3 regions of the Ornithinibacillus jepli genome follow, and region 3 is predicted to be linked to each of the others. Evidence: riboswitches for the same ligand, from Rfam matches in the RefSeq annotation. Region 3 holds a riboswitch; each other region holds the start of a gene.
The links. A riboswitch is a leader RNA that binds a small molecule or an ion and turns the genes downstream of it on or off. The one in region 3 is predicted to bind S-adenosylmethionine.
Positions count from the first base shown of each region.

Region 1: another riboswitch for S-adenosylmethionine. It lies ahead of AB1K81_RS08550 (O-acetylhomoserine aminocarboxypropyltransferase/cysteine synthase family protein); the one in region 3 lies ahead of metK (methionine adenosyltransferase).
Region 2: another riboswitch for S-adenosylmethionine. It lies ahead of AB1K81_RS16870 (methionine ABC transporter ATP-binding protein); the one in region 3 lies ahead of metK (methionine adenosyltransferase).

Region 1 covers NZ_JBFEGG010000002.1:113,941-121,918, reverse strand. Annotated here, with positions in the region: gene metX (homoserine O-acetyltransferase MetX) at 177-1,220, opposite strand; gene AB1K81_RS08550 (O-acetylhomoserine aminocarboxypropyltransferase/cysteine synthase family protein) at 1,244-2,947, opposite strand; SAM riboswitch class I at 3,046-3,163, opposite strand; gene rarD (EamA family transporter RarD) at 3,220-4,131, opposite strand; gene megL (methionine gamma-lyase) at 4,487-5,701, shown strand; gene AB1K81_RS08535 (Rossmann-fold NAD(P)-binding domain-containing protein) at 5,673-6,230, opposite strand; gene cls (cardiolipin synthase) at 6,376-7,812, shown strand; gene AB1K81_RS08525 (acyl-CoA thioesterase) at 7,847-7,978, shown strand, end outside.
Region 2 covers NZ_JBFEGG010000006.1:62,175-70,152, reverse strand. Annotated here, with positions in the region: gene AB1K81_RS16885 (MFS transporter) at 1-1,230, shown strand, start outside; gene AB1K81_RS16880 (DUF4256 domain-containing protein) at 1,334-1,900, shown strand; gene AB1K81_RS16875 (hypothetical protein) at 1,970-2,473, opposite strand; SAM riboswitch class I at 2,766-2,876, shown strand; gene AB1K81_RS16870 (methionine ABC transporter ATP-binding protein) at 2,988-4,013, shown strand; gene AB1K81_RS16865 (methionine ABC transporter permease) at 4,003-4,665, shown strand; gene AB1K81_RS16860 (MetQ/NlpA family ABC transporter substrate-binding protein) at 4,721-5,578, shown strand; gene AB1K81_RS16855 (M20 family metallopeptidase) at 5,589-6,791, shown strand; gene AB1K81_RS16850 (endospore germination permease) at 7,155-7,978, shown strand, end outside.
Region 3 covers NZ_JBFEGG010000001.1:337,730-345,707, forward strand. Annotated here, with positions in the region: gene AB1K81_RS01680 (COG1470 family protein) at 1-573, shown strand, start outside; gene AB1K81_RS01685 (ABC transporter ATP-binding protein) at 574-1,545, shown strand; gene AB1K81_RS01690 (ABC transporter permease) at 1,586-2,560, shown strand; SAM riboswitch class I at 2,686-2,809, shown strand; gene metK (methionine adenosyltransferase) at 2,902-4,089, shown strand; gene AB1K81_RS01700 (aminotransferase class I/II-fold pyridoxal phosphate-dependent enzyme) at 4,089-5,585, shown strand; gene speD (adenosylmethionine decarboxylase) at 5,587-6,018, shown strand; gene speE (polyamine aminopropyltransferase) at 6,018-6,872, shown strand; gene speB (agmatinase) at 6,865-7,722, shown strand.

The DNA.
Region 1 (7,978 bases), on a different contig from region 3:
AAAGGAACACACCTATGCTGTTCGATTTTGTATACAATTCGCTTTTACTTTAATGTATGAAAGCATAAAATACAAATCTACTGATTTTATTATATATACCCATTTTTTGTTCGTTTTAAAAGCGTGATGGTGAAATTGTCATATAAAAGAAAAAAACGTCAAAACTGACGTCTCAATCATATTGCCCTTTTCGTTAAAAAAGATGCTATTTTGTTACCCCATTTTTCGTACTCCGTTAAAAATCCATCATGACCAAACCTCGTATCAATATGATGATACGTACAGTGAGGGATTAGTGATGCAAAAACGGAAATCGAAGTAGGTTCATATATTAAATCTTCTTCATAACTTATCGCTAAAACTGGAGAGCGGTATAATGTAGTAGCATTTTCCCATCCACCGCGATCCCTTCCGATATCATGTGTATTCATCGCATCAAGTAAATACAAGTAACTATTCGCATCAAACCGTTTAACCAATTTCTCACCTTGATATTGCAAGTAAGAAGTAACTTCATAACCTTTATCGGTAATCTCTCTACGAAAGCGTTCCTCAAAAAGTTTCGGACTTCGGTATGTTACCATCCCAATCATTCTAGCGATTTCAAGACCTTTCAAATGGTTAGAAGAGTCGTAATGTCCAGACTGCCATAATGGATCCGATTTGATAGAGCGTTCGGCAATATAATTATAGGCAATCCCATAATCAGAAAGATAAGGAGTTGCTGCTAGAAGAATGAGTCGCTCTACCATATTAGGATATAGTAGTCCCCATTCCATTGCCTGCATGCCACCTAACGAACCACCAATGACTGCATATAAAGAATCAATACCTAATTGTTTTAAGGCAATTTGTTGGGCTCTAACTATGTCACGTACGGTAATCTTTGGGAAATCGGATCGGTAAGGTTTATTTGTAATCGGATTGATGGATAATGGCCCGGTAGAACCATCACAGCCACCGAGCACATTAAAGGTGATTACTTGAAACTTCGTAGTATCAATTGATAAATGGTTGCCGATTAATCCACTCCACCATCCAGGTGCTTCATGTGTTCCTACTGCTATATGATTCCCCGTTAAGGCATGGCAGACTAGAATAACCGGTGCTTGTTTAGTACCTACTTGTTCATATGTTAGCGTTACAGCAGGTAATTCTTCTCTTGAATCGAGTAAAAGTGTTCCGATATCAATATTTGCTACTTTGGAGGTTGTATTCACTAATATTGCTCCTCAAACGTTATTTACCCGGCTGGTATAGGATTGTTTTCAATTCCTCGTGAAGAATAAATTGCATCTAATAGGAACCGATTTGAAATGATTGTAATCCCCGCTGCTTTTGCGTTTTGTAATACGATGTCATGTGTATCTGTTTTTTCAACCCAAAGGATTTTTATTTGTTTATTTATTAACTCCTCAATTACTGTTGGAGGTAGGGCATTGTCATGAACATAGAGGATATCAGCTTGATCGGTTTCTGCTAAATCGGTCACCGTATAGCCATATTGAGTTAATCGTTCAATCGTTTGTTTAAATTCAGCAGGTTGACTATTACTTAGAGTGGCAATCACCTTTTTTCGAATTGAACCATTAGCTCTTTCAAATGGAGATGAAGTTAGCCATTCCAAGACAGTTGATTCAGTGTCTAATACGTTTGCTGAAATCTTTGTTGCCTTGGCAATTGCCTGATCCAAATCAAGGATTATATCTTCCGCAGATTCAATCCCGATCGACAATCGAATTAGTTCTTCGGATACACCGCTTTTCTTCAAATCTTCTACGTTTAATTGCTGATGAGTAGTGGAAGCGGGATGAATGATTAATGATTTTGCATCACCTACATTTGCTACATGGGAAAATAGATTAACAGAATCGATTACCGTTCTTCCCGCTTCTCTACCACCTTTAATACCAAAGGTTATAATGGAACCGAAGCTACCTTTCAAATACTTTTGGGCCAATTCATAGGACGGGTGATTAGCAAGACCTGGGTAGTTTACCCATTCAACAGCTGGGTGTTCGTTTAAATAATTGGCAACAAGCTTCGCGTTTTCAACGTGACGTTCAATTCGTAAATGTAACGTTTCTAAACCTTGGAGTAACAAAAAGGCATTTTGCGGGCTTAAACTTGCCCCAATATCACGTAATAACTGCACCCGGAGCTTAGTAGCATAAGCAGCTAACCCAATATCTGCATAGCGAAGGCCATTATAGCTTTCATCCGGCTCAGTGAATTCTGGGAAGCGAGGATGATTCCAATTGAACCGTCCACCGTCTACAACGATTCCACCAATCGTAGTGCCATGACCACCAATCCATTTAGTAGCGGAATGTACTACTATGTCTGCCCCCCAAGTAAGTGGCTTAGAAAGAATAGGGGTACCGAAAGTATTATCTATAATAAGAGGGACATGGTATTTATGACATACTTTTGCGACCTGTTCCACATCAAATACATTCAAGCTAGGATTCGTAATTATTTCACCAAAAACCGCTTTTGTTTTATCCGTAATGGCCTGTTCTATTTCATCAAGCTTCGTGCCATCTACGAATTTAACGGTAATACCATATTTCGGTAAGGTTTTTGCAAACAGATTATATGTACCACCATATAAATTACTATCTGCAACAATCTCATCTCCAGTACCTGCAATATTCAGAATTGCTAGTGTAATCGCCGCCATACCAGAGGATGTCGCTACTGCTGCTACACCATCTTCCAGTAATGCTACCCGCTGTTCAAAAGCATCAACTGTAGGATTCATGATTCGCGTATAAATATTTCCTGGTTCCTTTAAACCGAACAGGTTTTGTGCGTGCTCGGTATCGCGGAATACATAAGAAGTAGTTTGATAAATAGGTACTGCTCTTGAACCGGTTGTCGGGTCAGGAAATTGCCCTCCGTGAAGTAATGTTGTCTCTAGTTTTTCAACGTGAAAATTTTCCATAAAAAATTCCTCCTTAAGATTAGTTATCTGGAGGTAGAAGAGAAACAAAAAGCCCTCTTCCTAAGAAGAGGGCACGTATTTAAAAGTAACCGTTCCTCCTCTTATCTTCCAGATCAATTGACCTGTAGGATTTAGCACCTTTTAAGGAAAGACTTGCTTTCACCTAAGGTTGCCGGGCTTCATAGGGCCTATTCCCTCCACCACTCTTGATAAGAGATTTAATTTATTGAATATTATATTATCGGTATGGCTATGATATGTCAATAATAAATTTAGCGCTCCGGTAATTTCAGTTTCCGGATTGGGAATCGATAAATCGATCCTAAATAAATAACTAGAGCGACCCAAATAAAGCTAAATGCAATGAGATGCTCCGTAGTAAATGTTTCATGATACATAAATACACCAATGAATAACATTAAAGTTGGAGCAATATATTGCAGGATGCCTACCATTGCAAGTGGAATACGCTTTGCTCCACTAGAAAATAGGAGCAGCGGTATGGCGGTCATGGCACCAGCACCGATTAAAAAGAGATTTTCCGTTGATGTGATATTTTGTACAGAGAAAGAATGTACTGGTATGAATCCTAAATAGATTAGCGCAATCGGTGTTACAATCATCGTTTCAATTGTTAATCCATACATGGCTGGAATATCGACCATCTTTTTAAATAACCCATATAATGCAAAACTAAAAGCTAAAACGAGCGATACCCATGGGAAAACACCATAACTAATCGTTAAATATAAAACCCCAATACCTGCTAAAATAACGGAAACCGTTTGGCTCTTCGTTAGCTTTTCCTTCAGTACAATGATTGCTAGTAAAATACTAACTAATGGATTGATATAATACCCTAAACTCGCTTGGAGTACATGGTCACTGTTAACAGCCCAAATATAAATTAACCAGTTTAAACTGATTACGACAGAAGCTAGTGTAATACTGATTAGCTTTTTCTTATCCTTCATAATACGAATACATTCTTTAATAAACCCACGCCACTTTCGCATCACTAGCACGACAACAATCATAAAAATAAAGGACCATATAATTCGATGTGCCAAAATCTCCCCAGCAGGGACATCATCAATAATCTTCCAATAAATCGGAAGAAGCCCCCAAACGACGTACGCAAAGGCCGCATAAAGAACCCCAATTTTATCTGTTTTCTGCTCCATCTTACCCCTTCTTTTCTAATAATAAATAAAGACAATTGTAGAACTGATTTCACAAAAACGCAATCAAAAGGCTTAAAAAGAAAACGCTTTCATTTTTAGGTGTAATAGAATATGATATTAGTAGAGTTATTTTTAGAAAAGGTCCTTTGGTAAGAATCTCCTTACCGGGTCCGCAGCCCGTATACACTCCGCTTTCCGCGGGCGGCTGGTGAGCCTCCTCAGAGCTATCGCTCCTGCGGGGTCTCACCGATGCCTATCCTCCCGCAGGAGTCTCCGTGTATACGGGCTGCTCAGAGCAAAATACCTTTTCTTTATTTTTAAAAAAATCTATTTTATTACTAAGAGGAGGAGAAAAATGGCACGTTCATATAAGCATATGGAAACATCCGTTATTCATGAAGGGTACGATTCAAAAGATATGTTAGGAAGCCTTACCCCACCATTGTTCCAAACCTCAACCTATACATTTAACACTGCAGAGCAAGGGGAAAGACGCTTTGCCGGTGACGAAGGTGGCTATATTTACTCACGACTCGGAAATCCAACCGTAACCATACTGGAAGAAAGGATTGCTGCGTTAGAAAACGGGGAAAGAGGACTTGCATTTGGTTCAGGAATGGCAGCGGTTTCTGCTATTCTAATTGCCTTAACAAAGGCTAATGATCATATTCTCTGTTCTTCAGGACTTTATGGCTGTACATTCGGATTACTAACGATGATGAAAGAAAAATATAATATTACACATGACTTTTCCAGTATGGAGACAGAGGAAGAAATACGTTCCAAAATTAAACCAGAAACCGTATGTATTTATGTAGAAACTCCAATTAATCCAACGATGAAGCTAATTGACTTACAAATGGTAGCAAGGGTTGCCAAAGAATACAGTATTCCAGTTGTCGTGGATAATACTTTCGCATCTCCTTATTTACAAAATCCATTAGAGTTGGGCTGTGACGTGGTCATTCATAGTGCAACGAAATATATTGGTGGACATGGAGATGTCATAGCCGGTCTTGCCGTGGGGAAAAAGGAATTTTTAAATGAAGTTGCCATGACAACATTAAAGGACATCGGTGGTGTCATGGCTCCTTTTGATGCGTGGTTATTATTAAGAGGGATAAAGACGTTGCCTGTTCGGATGGAGAGACATTGTGATAATGCGGAAGAGATATTTAAGCGATTAAAGACTCACCCAAATGTTACGAATGTTTACTATCCAAGTGATGAAGCTCATCCGGATTATTCTATTATGAAAAGACAGATGAAGCGTGGTGGGGGAGTCATTTCCTTTGAAATAAAAGGAGAAAAGCAAGACGCACAAGCCTTCTTAAACCAGCTCTCATTCTTAAAAATAGCCGTGTCATTAGGGGACACCGAAACATTAATTGAGCATCCAGCTACGATGACCCATGCAGTAGTACCAGAAGAATCTAGGGAAAAGATGGGGATAACGGATCAATTAATCCGTCTGTCAGTAGGACTTGAAGCTTGGCAAGATATTTGGGCAGACTTAGAGAGTGCCCTAAATCAAATTAATATTAACTCGGACGCTTATTCCAAGGCTTAAGCGTGCCTATAACGGTTTCTTTATAATCACCATGAATAACTTTAATGATGCCATTTGCGATTTCTTCATGAGTAAGCCACCTAGCGTTTTCATTTTCTAAAACAAAGCCTAAATAGACACGTCTGTATTCGCACACTTCGGGTACAGTCGTGTTTTCTTTTACGAAAAATGAAGAGCTCCCTTGAACATGGATGAGCTTCCACGGTTTCTTCCTCACGCTAACTTCTTTTAATATCGTAGGTAATGCATTCGGTGCAGAATTATGGATCCAACTTACGATTATATCCGGGCAACAACCCTTAATTTGGATTGTCTCTTGAATTTTCTTTTGAAGTGTCTTTTCATCATGGTAATCAACCCTAATAGAAAATAGCTTATCAGGATGTGTACTCCTTGATTGCATCGCTTGAAATCTCGTTTTATCCCGATGTACAACATATACATCATAGCCTTCTATGGCTAGAAAGTGACATACTTTTTCTAACATGCCAGTTCCACCAATTACTAATGCAAATAAATCTTTACTCATGATTTCATCTCCCTTCTGTTATATTATTATATAATGAGTAGTTTTGTATAATCGAGCATTCCAGTAGTATGCTAAAGTTACTTATATGAATTAGTGTGGTAACTAGTATCAATTTTTATTAATAAAACTCAAAGGGGTAATTGGTATGGAATTCATGCCATATTTGTTATTTGCTATTATTATTTTTAACATTGCATTAGGGATTTCTATTGTTTTTCTAGAGCGTAAGGATGCGTCAGCTACTTGGGCATGGCTAATGGTATTACTTTTTATCCCAGTAGTCGGGTTCTTAGTTTATTTGATTTTTGGAAGAAGAATAAGCGGAAAGCGAATCTTCACTTGGGATTTAAAGGCAAAACTTGGGGTAAAAAAGATTGTTCAATCACAGCTTAGATCCATTGAAAAAGATGAATTTATTTTTCATGATTTGAAGGAATATAAGGACTTATACTATTTACATTTACGAAATGATGATGCTATCTTTACCCAAAACAATCAGATCGATATATTTGTAGATGGTGAATCGAAGTTTAAATCACTATTAGCCGATATGGAAAAGGCAACTAATCATATTCATCTACTCTATTACATTATTCGCAATGATGAATTAGGGCAAAAAATTGCCAACGTGTTAATGAAAAAGGCTAAAGAGGGTGTGGAAGTTAGGGTGCTTTATGATGCATTAGGTACCCGTTATTTACGGCCGAAATTTATCAAACTTCTTAAAAAGGCTGGTGTACAATTAGAAGCCTTCTTCCCATCGATAATCCCAAAGATTAATTTTAAAGTAAATCATCGTAACCATCGGAAGCTTGCTATTATTGATGGAAAAATAGGTTACATTGGTGGCTTTAATATAGGGGATGAATATGTAGGGAAAAGTAAAAAGTTTGGTTTCTGGCGTGATACTCATTTACGGATTTGTGGGGATGCTGTGCAAGGTATGCAAACGCGCTTTATATTGGACTGGAATCAAGCATCGAAACATGATATTCATTACCATGACCGTTTCTATTCTTCTGAAACATATGGTAAAGCTGGTGTGCAAATCGTTTCGAGTGGACCTGACTCCGACTGGGAACAGATTAAAAACGGGTACATCAAAATGATTATGTCAGCAAAAGAGTATGTGTATATACAAACACCTTACTTTATTCCGGATGAAAGTTTAAAGGATGCCATCCGCATTGCAGCTTTATCAGGTGTAAAGGTAAAGATTATGATTCCAAATAAACCAGATCATCCATTTGTTTATTGGGCTACCCTTTCCTATGTAGGGGATATGCTAGAGGCAGGGGCAGAAGTTTTTATATACCAAAAAGGCTTTTTACATTCGAAAGTGATTGTAGTGGACGGGAAAATAGCTTCAGTTGGAACAGCTAATATTGACGTTCGTAGTTTCCGTTTAAATTTTGAAGTAAATGCATTTCTATATGATCGAGCTCTAGCTTCCAAGTTAGTTGAAGCATTTCATGAAGATGTAGAAAACTCTACCCAAATGACGAAGAAACTTTATAACAAACGTTCGATAGGCATCCGTATTAAAGAATCAATATCACGGTTATTATCGCCGATACTATAGGTTAAGTAATTTTTTAAATTGGAGTGATTATTAAATGGAAAAAAGACCATGTTCTAGTTCATTAGCGGTCAAAACCTCACACGTATTGCCACCAGACACGAATTACCATGGTACTTTATTTGGTGGGATACTGATGGCGCATATTGATGATGTGGCAGCAATCGCG
Region 2 (7,978 bases), on a different contig from region 3:
AGAAAAATAGTAGATTATTGGAAGTATCCTTCTATTCTTTTATTTGGAATCGGAATTTCGAGTGTTGGTTCTTGGATATACTTTATTGCGTTAAACATAATCGTATTTAATATGACTGGTTCTCCTCTTGCGGTATCTGCACTGTATATTATAAAACCATTGGCTACGTTATTTGCGAATCTATGGGGTGGAAGTGTCGTTGATCGTGTAAATAAAAAGCACCTAATGATAGCATTGGACATTACACAAGGTATGTTTATTACTTGTTTAGCATTTTTAACTAATACATTATGGGCAATCTATTTGCTAGTATTTTTAATTAATATTGTCGGTTCGTTATATCACCCAACTTCTATTAGTTATATAACTAGATTAATTCCACAAGAACAAAGGCAACGCTTTAATTCGTTAAGAAGTCTGTTAGATTCTGGTGCGTTTTTACTCGGCCCGGCAATAACTGGGTTATTATTTTTATTAGGTACACCAATTTATGCGATTATTATTAATGCGATATCGCTTTTCCTTTCCGCTCTCGTCACCTTATGGATGCCTAATGTTGAGAAGAACAATTCGCTGAACCAAGTATCTAATCAAAAACTATCTTTTAGCGTAATAAAAGAAGATTGGAAAATAGTGTTACGGTTTAGTGGTCGCAATTTGTATGTGATGTCGGTTTACTTTTTATTTAGTACATTCGTTGTCCTTCAGTCAGCGGTGGACTCGTTGGAGGTTGCATTTTCTAAAGAAGTTATTTCGCTGTCAGATAGTGAGTATGGATTTCTTGTAAGTATTGCTGGGGCGGGTATTTTAATAGGGTCATTGTTCAATGTGATATTCACGAAAGGATTAGCAGTTCACTTCCTTATTGGTTCTGGTTCGGTAATGGTATCAGTAGGGTATATGATTTTTGCTTTCTCTAGTAATTTCACCATGGCTACGGTAGGCTTTTTTGTATTAGCATTTTCTCTTGCCTTTGCCAATACGGGCTTTTATACTTTTTACCAAAACAACATTCCGGTTGAGGTTATTGCCCGAATTAGCAGTATATACGGGTTTCTGGAGGCATTGTTAGTCATTGTTCTTACTTCTCTATTTGCTATAGGAGCACAAGTATTATCAATTAAGTTACTAGTAGCCTTGGGAGCCATTTTTATGTTGATACTAACCATAGCATTATTATGTATAAGTTTAGCACCGACTAAGCGCAAATATTATGAAGCGGCATCATGAACGAGAGAAATACACATTTTACCAACCTCGTTCTAGCGATTACAATGGGTTAAACGAGGAGTTATTAGCGGGAAAGATAGCCTGATAAAAGGAGGAAAATATTATGACAAGTGGAAGTAAAGAATTGTCATCTGAACAACGAGAAGGATTAATCAAAGTATTAGAAGCTAGATTTATAAAACATAAGCATCGTCACGAGGGGCTTGATTGGGCTCATGTTCAAGCAAAGCTAGAGGCAAATCCAGAAAAGCTATGGTCACTCCATGAAATGGAAAGAACTGGCGGTGAGCCAGATGTGGTCGGGTATGATGAAGAAAAGGATGAATACATCTTTTATGATTGTTCTCCGGAAAGTCCTAAGGGGCGAAGAAGTCTCTGTTACGATCGAGCGGCTCTAGAAGCAAGGAAAAAGCATAAGCCAGAAAATAGTGCTATCGATATGGCGGCTGATATGGGAATTGAAATTTTAACAGAGGAAGAATATCGAGAATTACAGAAACTGGAGACGTTTGATAAGAAAACGTCGACCTGGGTGAAAACACCGTCTGACATTCGAGCGCTTGGTGGGGCGTTGTTTTGTGATTATCGTTTTGGTCATGTTTTTGTCTATCATAATGGTGCGGATTCTTACTATGGTTCCAGGGGATTCCGAGGCTCACTTAGGGTTTAAGTAGTTTATAGGCGTGATTAAAATGAAGGGGCGGAATCCATTTGGATTTCTCCCCTTGCTAATAGTACATTACTGATTTACTAACGTAGCTTTACGTCTCTGGGAAGCATGGATTTTCTTCATTGCAAGTCTTGCTATAGGTTGAGCGATTACTAACTCAATCCAAAATGCTACACCAAAGTTTCTAAACCAACTTGGAAAGAAGTTTTGAAAAGGCAAAAGACTTATTTCTTTTGTACCAACCCAGTTTCCGATAATAGTTAGAAGTAATGATAATACAGTCACATTCAATAAAATCGTTAATAATACTCTCGCATTAAATCCATCGGTTTTTCCTACGAATTTTGGCATTAGTTGACCTACTAACGGACCAGCAACGAATTTCACCAATAAGACAACAATAATCCACATGATTGGAATAATTTTTAGAGTCTCCAAATAATTTTCCTTACTAAATCCGAGTTCCATACCTATGATAATGGGTGCAATCGTGTTAACGGAAATGATGGAAATAATTAATAAAAATATAATGCCTTCCTTTGGACTTTGAGGTAATCTATCTTCCTTATACATATTTTTTACCCTCCGAAATTAAAATTTCAGATGGTAGACGTATCTTGCGACATATATTTTTGGTCAAGTATTGGACCAATATCTCTACACACTGATTTCATTATTTTAGCATGTAATTTTACATGATTTCTAGACTTGTAATATTGTGGGATTTGTGAGCAAAATAACCCTTTAGCTATGAAGGAATGTAAAAACGTACAAAAAAGTAATTTTAAAAAAATGATTGACATATGTTTAAATAGGCACTATAGTATGTATCATAAACTTACAACTACATAAATTAAGAATTTTCTTCTTATCCAGAGAGACCGAGGGATCAGGCCCTATGACGTCTCGGCAGCGGGTTAATGTAAATTAACACTGTGCCAATTCCTGCAAATGTTTCACATTTGAAAGATGAGAAGGAAGTCGTTTCAATTTATATTTTGAGACCTTCCTTTTTTCTTTTGGATAAGAAAAAAGGAAGGTCTTTTTCCTTTTTACATAAATTTCAAGACAGGAGTGAGTCAAGTATATGATTGAATTTCGGAATATATCAAAAACGTTTAAAATTGGCAATCGAGAAGTAAATGCCGTTAAAGATGTTTCGCTTTCCATTCAAAAAGGCGAGATATTTGGAATTATTGGTTTTAGTGGAGCTGGAAAAAGTACTTTATTACGTCTGGTAAACCTATTGGAAACTCCTACGACTGGTGAAATTGAAGTGAACGGTGTAAATATCGGAACACTTTCCCAAAAAGAAGTGAGAAAGCTAAGAAGTGGAATCGGGATGATTTTTCAAAATTTTAATTTATTTGCTTCTAGAACCGTTGCGGGGAATGTAGCATATCCATTGAAACTTGCAGGTTGGTCTAAAAAGGATATCGATACAAGAGTCAATGAGCTACTTAGCTTTGTAGGTCTTACTGATAAGGCAAAGGATTACCCTGAACAATTATCAGGTGGTCAAAAGCAGCGGGTGGGGATTGCAAGAGCGCTTGCTACTTCACCTAATATCTTAATCTGTGACGAGGCAACATCGGCGCTAGACCCGGATACAACAAGTGAAATCCTTCGCCTTCTTAAAAAGGTAAATAAAGAACTGGGAATTACGATATTACTAATTACACATGAAATGCATGTTATACAAGAGATTTGTGACAAGGTAGCGGTAATGGAGAATGGAGAAGTGATTGAAACGGACTCTGTATTTAATGTATTTACGAATCCGCAGCATCTGACTACACAACGATTTATCCAATCCGTTCAGCAGGATAGACCGTCGGCTACCTTGTTGGAAGAATGGAAGAACAAGGGTGGAAAACATTTATATCGCGTTATCTTTAAAGGTGAAATTGCTAGTGATCCCGTCCTCTCTCGTGTGACAAGGAAATTTGGGGTAGATGTCAATATCGTGTATGGGTCTGTTCGAGAGCTTCAGGAGAAATTATATGGAAATCTGCTTGTATCGTTTGAAGGGGAAGAGGAAAATATTTCTTCGGTTCTTTCCGAGTTAACGAGAGATGTCATTGTAGAGGAGGTGAAGGTTAATGAAGGTTGATTGGAGTACGTTTTGGCCACGGATAGTGGAATCCACTGGTGAGACAATTTTAATGGTTGTCATGACCTTGATTCTAGGATCAATTCTTGGTATAATAATAGGTTTACTATTATTTGTGACGAGAACAGGAAATATTCTAGAAAATAAAATTGTATTTAATCTACTGAATGTCTTGATTAATATTATTCGTCCAATCCCGTTTATCATTTTCCTAGTAGCAATTAGTCCATTAACAAGAGCAGTAGTCGGGACAACTATTGGAACGTGGGCAGCTATATTTCCAATGACGATTGCTTCAGCATTTGGGATAGCGAGAGTAGTAGAGAACAACTTAGTTAGCATTGATTCTGGAGTGATTGAAGCGGCAAAGGCAATGGGGGCAAGTCCATTACGAATAATATTCACTGTGTTAATTCCAGAGGCACTTGGGCCACTTATTCTAGGTTTGACTTTTGTGACAGTTAGCTTAATCGACTTCTCCGCAATGGCAGGTACAGTTGGTGGTGGCGGCTTAGGTCACGTAGCGATGACATATGGATACCAACGATTTGATGGAAGTGTCATGCTCGTTACTGTCATTATACTTATTCTTCTAGTACAGTTTGCACAGTGGATTGGGAATACGCTATCGAGAAAGATTATGAGGCGATAAGCAACACGTTATAAGACTATTACATTATTTAACTACAAAAAGAGGAGATAGAATGATGAAGAAATGGTTTAGTATTTTAGTTGTGTTAATTGCGGTAAGTACATTGGTAGCCTGTGGAAGTGATACCACTTCAGACAGTGGGGATGATGTGGTAGTTAAGATTGGTGTAACTGGTACAGATGGTGAAGTTTGGCCGATTTTAAAAGAGAAGGCAAAAGCAGAAGGTATTGAAATTGAACTAGTGGAGTTCTCTGACTATACTTTACCGAACCAAGCGTTAGCAAACGGAGATATCGATATCAATTCGTTCCAGCATATCGCGTTTCTAGCTCAATTTAATGAAGAGAACAATCTTGATTTAGTACCAATCGGGGCTACTGTCATTGCGCCAATGGGATTATATTCAGAGAAGTTGAGTGATGTTAATGAAATTAAAGAAGGTGACAAGATTGCGATTCCGGATGATCCTTCTAACCAAGCACGTGCACTGAAATTATTGGAATCAGCAGGTTTAATTACGTTAGCGGACGACTTTGGCCTATTTGGTGACCCAAGTAAAATAGTGGATAATCCAAAAAACTTAGAAATCCTACCAATCGTTGCACAACAAACACCACGTGTATTACCTGATGTAGCGGCATCTGTTATTAATAATGGTGTTGCTGGTCAAGCGGGGTTTGACCCTGTGAAAGATCCGATTTACTTAGAAGATGCGAATGACCCGAATGCAATACCTTATGTGAACATCTTCGCTGCACGTTCTAGAGATCAAGATAATGAAGTTTATCAGAAGATTGTGGAACTATATCATGAAGAGGATGTAGTAAAAGCGGTAGAAGCAGATACAAATGGTGGTTCTATTGTGGTTGATTTATCGAAGGATGAGTTGCTAGAACAATTTGGAGGACTATAAGGAGGAGAGTATGTTGAGTAAAACGTTAGCGGGTGTGGAATTAATTCAAAAATCCATTGAGTCAAACAAAGAGCTGTATATTGAAACGAGTCAGGCGATTCATGCGAATCCAGAAATAGGCAATCAGGAGTTTTTTGCAAGTAAAAAACATGTAGAGATTTTGACTAATGCTGGATTTAAGGTAGAAACAGCTATTGCTGGACATGAGACATCTTTCTACGCTGTGAAGGATAGTGGGAAACCGGGTCCAGCAATTGCCTTTCTTGCGGAGTATGATGCACTGCCAGGCTTAGGCCATGCTTGTGGTCATAACATTATCGGTACGACTAGTGTAGCTGCAGGTATAGCGCTTGCTGAAACGCTAGCTGAAACAGGCGGAAAAGTGGTTGTACTAGGAACACCTGCAGAAGAGGGCGGGCCAAATGGTAGTGCAAAGGGTAGCTTTGTTAAGCATGGTTATCTTAACGGGATTGATGCTGCGTTAATGATCCATCCATCAGGGAAAACATCCCTCACAGGCGATTCATTAGCTGTTGATCCACTTGATTTTCACTTTTACGGGAAATCTGCCCATGCATCTGGTTCACCGGAAAAAGGAATTAATGCTCTAGACGCTGTTATTCTACTGTTTAATGGAATTAACGCATTACGCCAGCAGCTTCCGACTGATGTGCGAATTCATGGAATTATTACCCACGGGGGAGATGCACCAAATATTATACCGGAATATGCATCTGCTAGATTCTATATTCGTGCTGAATCATGGAGTAAAACAGAGGAAGTATCTAATAAGGTACGTGCTATAGCAGAAGGTGCGGGGCTTGCAACTGGTGCAACTGTTAAAGTTGAACGATTCCAAAATGAAGTTAAAGACTTCGTATTGAACTCTGTTTTGGATAATGTATTAAAAGAAGAGTTGGAAGCAGTAGGAGAGGTGGTCTGGACTGAAAAAGGAAAAGGGAAAGGCTCAACCGATGCCGGAAACATAAGTTACGAAGTACCAACTGCTCATCCTCACATTAAAATAGGTCCGGATGATTTGATAGGACATACAAATGAATTTAGAGAAGCAGCTAAATCAAAAGAAGGTGACGCGGCTCTTATTAAAGGGGCAAAAGTGCTTGCGAACACTGGATACCGACTGTTAACGGACAGTAATTTATTAAAACGAGCGAAGGAAGCTTTTGAAGAAGCTAAGACAAAGAAAAATTGAACATGATTAAACAAAAAATAGGGTATCCTTCTATGGATGCCCTTTTTTGACGTATAAGTTAGGAGTTGTTCTCCCAATATGGTGGATAGGAATATGTGGAATAGGTTGGTGAAAAAGTCGACTGCATTGTCCATACTGAATGGCACGATGATAGAAGAGAAAGATATCCCAAAGGATTAGCCCTCACTTGGGTGGTGGTAGAGGATAGAGCTTTTGTTCGTTTAGTAGCATAATAATTTTCAACCCTAGATTTCTATCTTTAGGAAAAGAGGTATAGGATTTCGTCTACATGGAGTATAAAACGATTGAATTAATTGATACTAAAAACGAAGTAGGCGAATGATTGGATTTCGGGGGTACACTATGGCAAAGATTACAATTCCGCAACTCTTTACTATTTTTCTTCTAAGCACGGGGTTAAATAATCATGTCATTATCACTCCATTATTACTTAATGCCTCAGGAAGGGATGCCTGGATTAGTATAATCATTGGTTATCTCGCAACTTTATTAATCTCACTTCCGATTTTCTACATATCGAGCCATTTTTTAAACGAATCCTTCATTTCGTGGCTTTCTACTACCTATTCGCGTTTTCTGGGTAGGATGATAGCGACTTTTTTTGTTATTCATTTAATGGTAGCGGGATGGATATCGTTAAGAGAGACCACGTATTGGGTAAATGAAACATTTCTATTTAATACACCGATCATAATAATTGCTATATGTTTATTATTAGCCTCGTTATATATTTCATATGGAAAATTAAATACTATTGCGATTTGTGCGGGTGTTTTACTACCATTAGTTATCCTCTTCGGTGTGTTTGTTGCCATTGGGACTATTCCTGATAAAAACTACCAGTTAGTAACACCAATATTAGTTGAGAATAGTTGGAGCGATGTATGGTACGGGGCATTATATGTATTAGGGTCAAATATAGAAATTCTTTTTATCATACTAATTCAAAACCAGATTTCAAAGAAAGTGTTACGGAGACATTATATTCTTCTTATTACGTTTTTAATTATATTGACGATGGGTCCGTTACTTGGGACTATAGCTATATTTGGCATTGAAGAAGCAAAAGAACTCAGTTATCCTTCTTTTTTCCAATGGAGAATTTTAGGGATTGGTACTTACTTTAATCATCTTGATTTTTTATCCATTTACCAGTGGACATCGGG
Region 3 (7,978 bases):
GGGGTAACTTCAGTAACACTTGAACCTAACGAAGAAAAAACAGTAGATATCGTCGTGACCCCTGCAAATAATGCAAAGGCTGATACGTATAAAATTCCAGTTAAAGCCCAATCTGGTGGAACTTCAAGTGAGATTGAGTTAGAAGCAGTTATTACTGGTAAGTATGGATTAACTATTTCAACGCCAAATGGGTTATTAAGTGATGATATAACTGCTGGAGGAGATACGGTCATTGATTTAGTAGTTGAAAATACCGGATCAGTTGATTTAACAGATATTAATGTAAAGTCATCTACCCCACCAAAGTGGGAAGTAGAGTTTGATAGAGATACTATCCCAACACTGAAGGCAGGGGAAAAAGCAAACGTGAAAGCAACATTAAAAGCTCCAGAAGATGCAATAGCTGGGGACTATGCTGCTACATTTAGTGCGGATACTGGTGAGGCTTCCTCTGAAGCTAATTTCCGTATTTCCGTTAAAACTTCCACTGCTTGGGGATTTGTTGGGGTCGCAATTATTCTAGTTGTCGTTGGCGGACTCTACTATATTTTTAAAAAATATGGGAGGAGATAACTGGTGAATGAGGCAATTATTGAAGTTGAAGAACTCACAAAAATTTATGATGATGTACCTGCAGTTGATCGGTTATCTTTATCCATTAAAAAGGGTGAGATATTCGGATTATTAGGGCCAAATGGAGCCGGGAAGTCTACCACAATTTTCATGTTATTAGGATTAACAGAGCCAACTAGTGGAAGTTTAAGTGTCTGTGGAATAGACTCTACGAAAAATCCATTAGAGGTTAAAAAGCGAGTAGGGTATTTACCAGATGATCTGGGATTCTATCAACATATGACTGGTTTTGAAAACCTCTTATATACAGCTTCGCTAAATGGGATTCCAGGGCATGAGGCAAAAGAGCGGGCGATTTCTTTGCTAGAACAAGTAGGATTAGAAGATGCTATGCATAAGAAAACAGGAAAGTATTCTCGTGGGATGAAACAACGTCTCGGGCTTGCTGATGTTTTAATTAAAAATCCCGAAGTAATTATATTAGACGAACCTACTTTAGGGATTGATCCAGAAGGGGTACGTGAATTACTAAGGTTAATTAAAAGCCTGAATCAAGAAAAGAATATAACGGTTTTACTTTCCTCACATCATTTACATCAGGTGCAACAAGTATGTGATCGAGTTGGTATATTTGTTAAAGGTAAGCTACTTGCTAAAGGAAATATGGATGATTTGGCGGGACAATTATTTAAGAACGATGTTTATATTGTTCATTTAGAGGCTGAACCTATTACAGGAGATATGATAAATGAACTAATGGCTATTAAAGAAGTTAGTCGTGTAGAAAGATTAGATAATTCAAGTATAGATATTTATTGTGAAAAAGATATTACTCCAATAATTGCCAAGAAAGTAATGTCTTATGATATAGATTTGACAAATATTAGTAAGAAAAATTTCGGATTGGATGAAATCTATCATCTGTACTTTGAAGGGCGTGATTTAAATGAAGCTACAGCAAATAAAAAGTAAGATCACCTTCAAAAAGAGTAAGGAAGAAGTACTAGATAAGATGGATAAGAGACAATCTGTCTTCAGTGCGATTGTTCAAAAGGAATTTACAGACTATATAAGAAGTTGGAGAATCATTATCCTACTTATTATTATTGGGTTAACTTGCCTTGGTTCTTTATACACTGCTATAACAACTATTAAGGATACATTAGATCAGTCGGATGAAGCGAAGGAACTTGCTAAACATTCTTACCTATTTCTAAAATTATTTACAACATCAGATGGAACATTACCACCTTTTATTACATTCGTAACAATACTAGGCCCATTGTTAGGGGTAGCATTAGGATTTGATGCTATTAATTCAGAGCGAAATAAGGGTACTCTAACAAGGTTAATGGCTCAACCGATTCCAAGAGATTATGTAATTAATGCCAAATTTGTAGCGGCGCTATTAGTAAATATGGTGCTATTTTTTGCACTTGGATTATTAGTTATGGCACTAGGAATCCTCATTATCGGCTTACCATTAACTTTCGAAGAGTTTATCCGGATACTATGTTTTTTAGTGTTATGTATTGTATATATCGCTTTCTGGCTAAATTTAGGAATTCTCTTTTCTGTACGCTTTAAACAAGCAGCTACTTCAGCACTATCTGGTATAGCGGTATGGATTTTCTTTAGTATTTTTTATAATATGATCATAGATTTTATTAGTAAAGGCTATTTAAATACAGAGTCCATATCTAGTATGGAGGAGGCTATTAATCGGCAAGAGACAATCTTAAATTTATATAGGTTGTCACCAAGCTATCTATTCTCTGAATCTACAACTACACTATTATCACCTGGAGTAAGAACTTTAGGTCCTTTAACAATGGAGCAAACAGTAGGTGCTCTAGCTGGTCCATTACCACTCGGACAAAGCTTACTATTAATCTGGCCTCAATTAACTGGGCTAATAGCAGCAACACTAATCTGCTTCATGATTGCCTATTATTTATTTATTAGGCAAGAAATTCGAACTAATTAAAATAGATACAGGTATATATACCTGTATCTATTTTAATTGGAAATATTTACTCTAAATATCGACAAAAAAAGAAATTGACATATAGAGTAATATGCCTTACTATTAATCCTGCATATTAAAAGTCTATCTTATTAATAGCCGCTGAGACGAGGGGTCTAAGATGCGGTGGCAAACCAGTTTGATTAACTAAATCAGATATGGGTGCCCAACCTGAGCGCAAAACATATATCGTTTTGTGAACAATAAGAGGATAGCAGCTGATATTAATCGAAGCTTTCCTTAGGTTGTAGGAGAGCTTTTTTTATGCCCTGAAATGAATAAAATGGAAGGGATGGTTAAAATTGGCAGAAAAAATCTTATTTACATCGGAGTCCGTTTCAGAAGGACATCCTGATAAAATTGCCGATCAAATTTCGGATGCTGTACTTGATGCGGCATTAGCACAGGACCCATATTCAAGGGTTGCCTGCGAAGTATTTACAACAACAAATACAGTAATTGTTGGTGGAGAGATAACCACTAAGGCAAATCTTAATGTGGAAAAGATCGTCCGAGATACATTAATCGAGATTGGATACACAGATGATCGATTTGGAATTGATGGAAGTACTTGTAATGTAGAAGTATTACTTCATACACAATCTCCAGATATTGCGATGGGAGTAGATACTTCTAGTGATATTAGTGAAATAGGTGCTGGTGACCAAGGGATTATGTTTGGTTATGCTACGAATGAAACAGAATCTATGATGCCACTAGCAATCGAGATGGCTCACACTTTAGTAAAACGAGCATCTCAACTACGAAAAACAGGTGAGTTTACGTGGGCTCGTCCTGATATGAAATCACAGGTTACCATTGACTATACTAATCCTATTCAGCCTAAAATTGACACAGTTTTAATGTCTATTCAACATGATGAGGATTTTGATAAAGATAAATTTGAAGCATTTGTGACAGAATCCATTATTAAACAAACTGCTTGTGAATATGGAATGAATGAAGAATTTCGAGTGTTAATTAATCCGACTGGCCGTTTTGTAATTGGTGGACCTCATGGTGATACAGGATTAACTGGTAGAAAAATTATTGTAGACACTTATGGTGGAGCTGCTAAACATGGTGGTGGGGCATTCTCTGGTAAGGACTGTACTAAAGTTGACCGTTCTGCTGCTTATGCCGCACGCTATGTAGCAAAAAATATCGTTGCAGCAGGATTAGCGGAACGCTGTGAAATTCAGCTTTCTTATGCAATTGGTGTAAGTAAGCCAATCAGTATTGCTCTTGATACTTTCGGTACGGAAACAGTTGAGCACGAAAGAATATTAAAGGCGATTCGTGAAGTATTTGATTTAACTCCAAGCGGCATCATTAATATGCTGGAACTTAGAAAACCGCAGTTTAAACAAGTGGCAGCCTACGGACATTTTGGACGCCATGACTTGAATGTGTCTTGGGAAAAAACTGATAAAGTAGTTGATTTACAAGAAGCAGTAGCAAAGTTTGAATTAGCTGGGGTTTACCGCTAATGAATAACGTGAAGGAACTTGTTGCGAGACCAATTTCCATATTGAATCAAGATAAGATGCCTTTATTTGATGCACTAGTGCAATATGCTAAACGTGATGTAACTCCTTTTGATGTACCTGGTCATAAAATGGGCTCTTCTATGAGTCCTTTGAAAGAAGTACTAGGTGAGATGGCGTTGCGAATGGATGTTAACTCTATGAAGGAGTTAGATTTGTTAAGCCATCCCGAGTCCGTTATAAAAGAAGCCCAGGAATTAGCAGCAGATGCTTTTGGAGCAGATTATGCTTATTTTCTTGTAAATGGTACAACGGTTGGCATCCAAACTATGATTATGGCTACTTGTAAACCGGGTGATACTTTACTAGTACCAAGGAATGGTCATAAATCTGTAATGGATGGAATTATTTTAAGTGGTGCAAAACCTGTATTTATTCAACCAGAGGTAGACTATCATTTTGGTATATCACATGGCGTATCGATAAACAGTGTTGAAAAAGCAATCCAGGAGCATCCAGAGGCAAAGGCTTTATTAATTACCTACCCAACATATTTTGGGTCCATGAGTGATTTAGAGAAAATTTGCCAGCTTGCTCATGAACGAGATATTGCGGTTATTGTGGATAGTGCACATGGAGCGCATCTGCCCTTTCTATCAGATGAAATAATAGATCCGATTAAAGCGGGAGCAGATGGTGTAACAATTAGTATGCACAAGACAGGCGGGTCATTAACGCAAAGCTCGATCTTAATTTTACAGAATAATAGAATTGCACCCGAGGCAATCCAAAAGATATTAAGTATGCTTCAGTCTACAAGTGCTAACTATTTATTGATGAGTTCTTTAGATGTAGCGAGAAGGGAATTAGCGTTGCATGGCTATGAACGGTACTGTAGCCTAAAACCAATTGTAGAAAATGCTATCTCAGAAATTGAGTTAGGTTCTCGTTATGAAGTATTAAAGAATGATTATGTATTAAAGAATTTTAATCAATCATATGACTGGACTAAATTAGTAATCCGGGTCAATGGCATTGGAATGACCGGATTTGATGTATACACGATTTTAAAACAAAAATATGGAATTCAAATGGAGCTTGCAGAAGGATATGTTGTGATGGCTGTTATTACAACGTCTGATACAGAAGAATCAATTGGAAAACTGGTTGCAGCATTACGAGAGATTGAAGAAATTTACGGAGAAAGAACCGTCATGATGTCTACGAATGTAACTGCAGACCAAGTAAATGAACTGATTCTTAGTCCAAGGGATGCTTTTTACTCTGAGCATGAAACAGTTGCTATTGATAAAGCAATTGGACGAATAAGTGGAGACACGATCATGATTTATCCACCAGGTATTCCACTTGTTATTCCAGGAGAACTAATTTCGGAAGATGTAGTAAAGCAATATCATTATTATCGTCAAACGTTAGGGGAAGTGTTAACCGAGGCGAAAGAAAAAAATCAAATTACAGTTGTAAAGGAGAATGCGTAAAATGGGTTTTAAATTATCGACGCTAGGAAGACATGTATTAATAGAGTTTTACGGTTGTCCAAGTGATATTATTGAAAACAATAAATTAATTGAGAAATTTATGAATGAGGCTGCAGATTACTCTGGTGCGACAATTGTTGAATCCGTATTTCATCATTTCAACCCTTATGGTGTTTCAGGTGCAGTTATAATTGCTGAATCACATTTGACTATCCATACTTGGCCAGAATATGGTTATGCTTCAGTAGATGTATATACTTGTGGTGATTCAGTGAGTCCTTGGAAGGCAGCTGAATACCTAGGGGAAAAACTACAGGCTAAACAAACAGAATCATTTGAAGTACCACGTGGTATGGTTGATAAAATTAAACAATTTGCAGAACGTGAAATTGAAGATGTACAAGTGAAACCATTACTAGAAGGTGTAAAATAATGACTTGGTATACAGAACAATGGAGTAATGATTGCAAATTCTCAATAAAGTATGATAGAGAAGTGCACAGTGAAAAAAGCCCGTTTCAACAAATTGATTTTTATCAAGGAGAAGAATTTGGAACCTTTTTTACGCTAGATGGTTTAATGATGGTAAATGAAAAAGATGAATTTATTTACCATGATATGATTGTTCACCCTGCTTTCGCTACGAATCCTAACATTAAAAAAGTATTAATTATAGGTGGGGGAGACGGTGGTACTGCACGTGAAGTGCTACGTTATCCTTCTGTTGAAGAAGTTGTAATGGTAGAAATTGATGAGAGGGTATTTCGTTTGTGTCAGGAATATTTACCTGTAACTGCAAAGGGAGTAGAAGAAGATGCTAGAATGGAGCTTCGATTTGAAGATGGGTTAGCCTATGTGAAAAATGCTCCAGATGCTTCCTTCGATCTTATCTTAGTTGATTCAACTGATCCAATCTCTGTTGGTGAAGGATTGTTTACAACAGCATTTTATGAAGAATGTTACCGTGTATTAAATAAGGATGGAATTTTGATTAACCAACATGAATCACCATATTTCGCTGAATATGCGGAGAGCATGAGAAAAGCACGTAAAAAAATTAAAGCGATTTTTCCAATTACGAATGTATACCAATATCATATGCCTACCTATCCATCTGGCCATTGGCTGTTTGGATTTGCATCAAAGACATATGATCCAATCAAAGATATTCATGTAGAAGCATGGAAAAATATTGGCTTGAAAACGAAATATTATAATACAGATTTACATGTAGGTGCATTTCAATTGCCGTCCTATGTAAAGGAGGCTCTTGATAGTGATGAGTAAACCCTTAAATTTTAGCACGTTTATTGGCTGTGAAAAATCATTTGATGAAGCGGAAGTTGTACTGTTCGGTGTACCATTTGATGGAACGACAAGCTTTCGCCCTGGAACACGTTTTGCCATGCAGGCTATTCGCAATGATTCTTTTGGACTTGAAACGTATTCACCATATTTAGATAAAGATCTGGAAGATGCTTTTATCTATGATGGCGGGGATTTGGAATTGCCGCTTGGTAATACCGAAAAAGCTTTAGACCAAATATATACGTATAGCAAGGAAGTATTAAATGCCGGAAAGAAATTTTTAATGGTAGGTGGAGAGCATTTAGTTAGCTTATCTACTATAAGAGCAGCTTATGAAAAGTATCCGGATCTACATTTAATTCATATTGATGCTCACACAGACTTACGTGATGATTATTTAGGTGAAAAGCTATCACATGCTTCCGTTATTCGCCGCAGTCATGATTTTCTTGGAGACGGGAGAATTTTCCAATTTGGTATTCGTTCTGGCATGAAAGAAGAATTTGACTGGGCGAAAGAGCACACGTATTTAGAACGTTTTGCTATCACAACATTGAAGGAAAAAGTGCAGGAATTAAAAGATGTACCAGTATATATAACGATAGATTTAGATGTACTGGATCCTGGTATTTTTCCAGGGACAGGTACACCTGAACCAGGCGGTATCACGTACAAAGAGCTACTAGAAGCAATGAAGCAATTACAAGAACTAAACCAAATAGTATCAGCAGATATAGTGGAGTTATCTCCACCGTATGATCCATCCGGAGCCTCAACAGCAATGGCTTGTAAAACGGTTCGTGAAATGTTGCTAACTCTCATAGATTAATATAATTAATCTGATTGATTTTATACGTATTGTTCACTATACTATAGATAACATATAGTGAACGGAGGTATTTCTTATTAAATGGATAACTAATCATTTGTTTTAAAGAAAATTTGATCATGAAATCAAATTATTCAATAGACAAGGGATTAGTATGCCATTTCGAATGGCAAAATAGGTATTCTATTTTTCTATTATAGGAAATTCCAATTATTATTTAGGATGCCCGAATAGGTATTAATTCTAATCCCCTCTC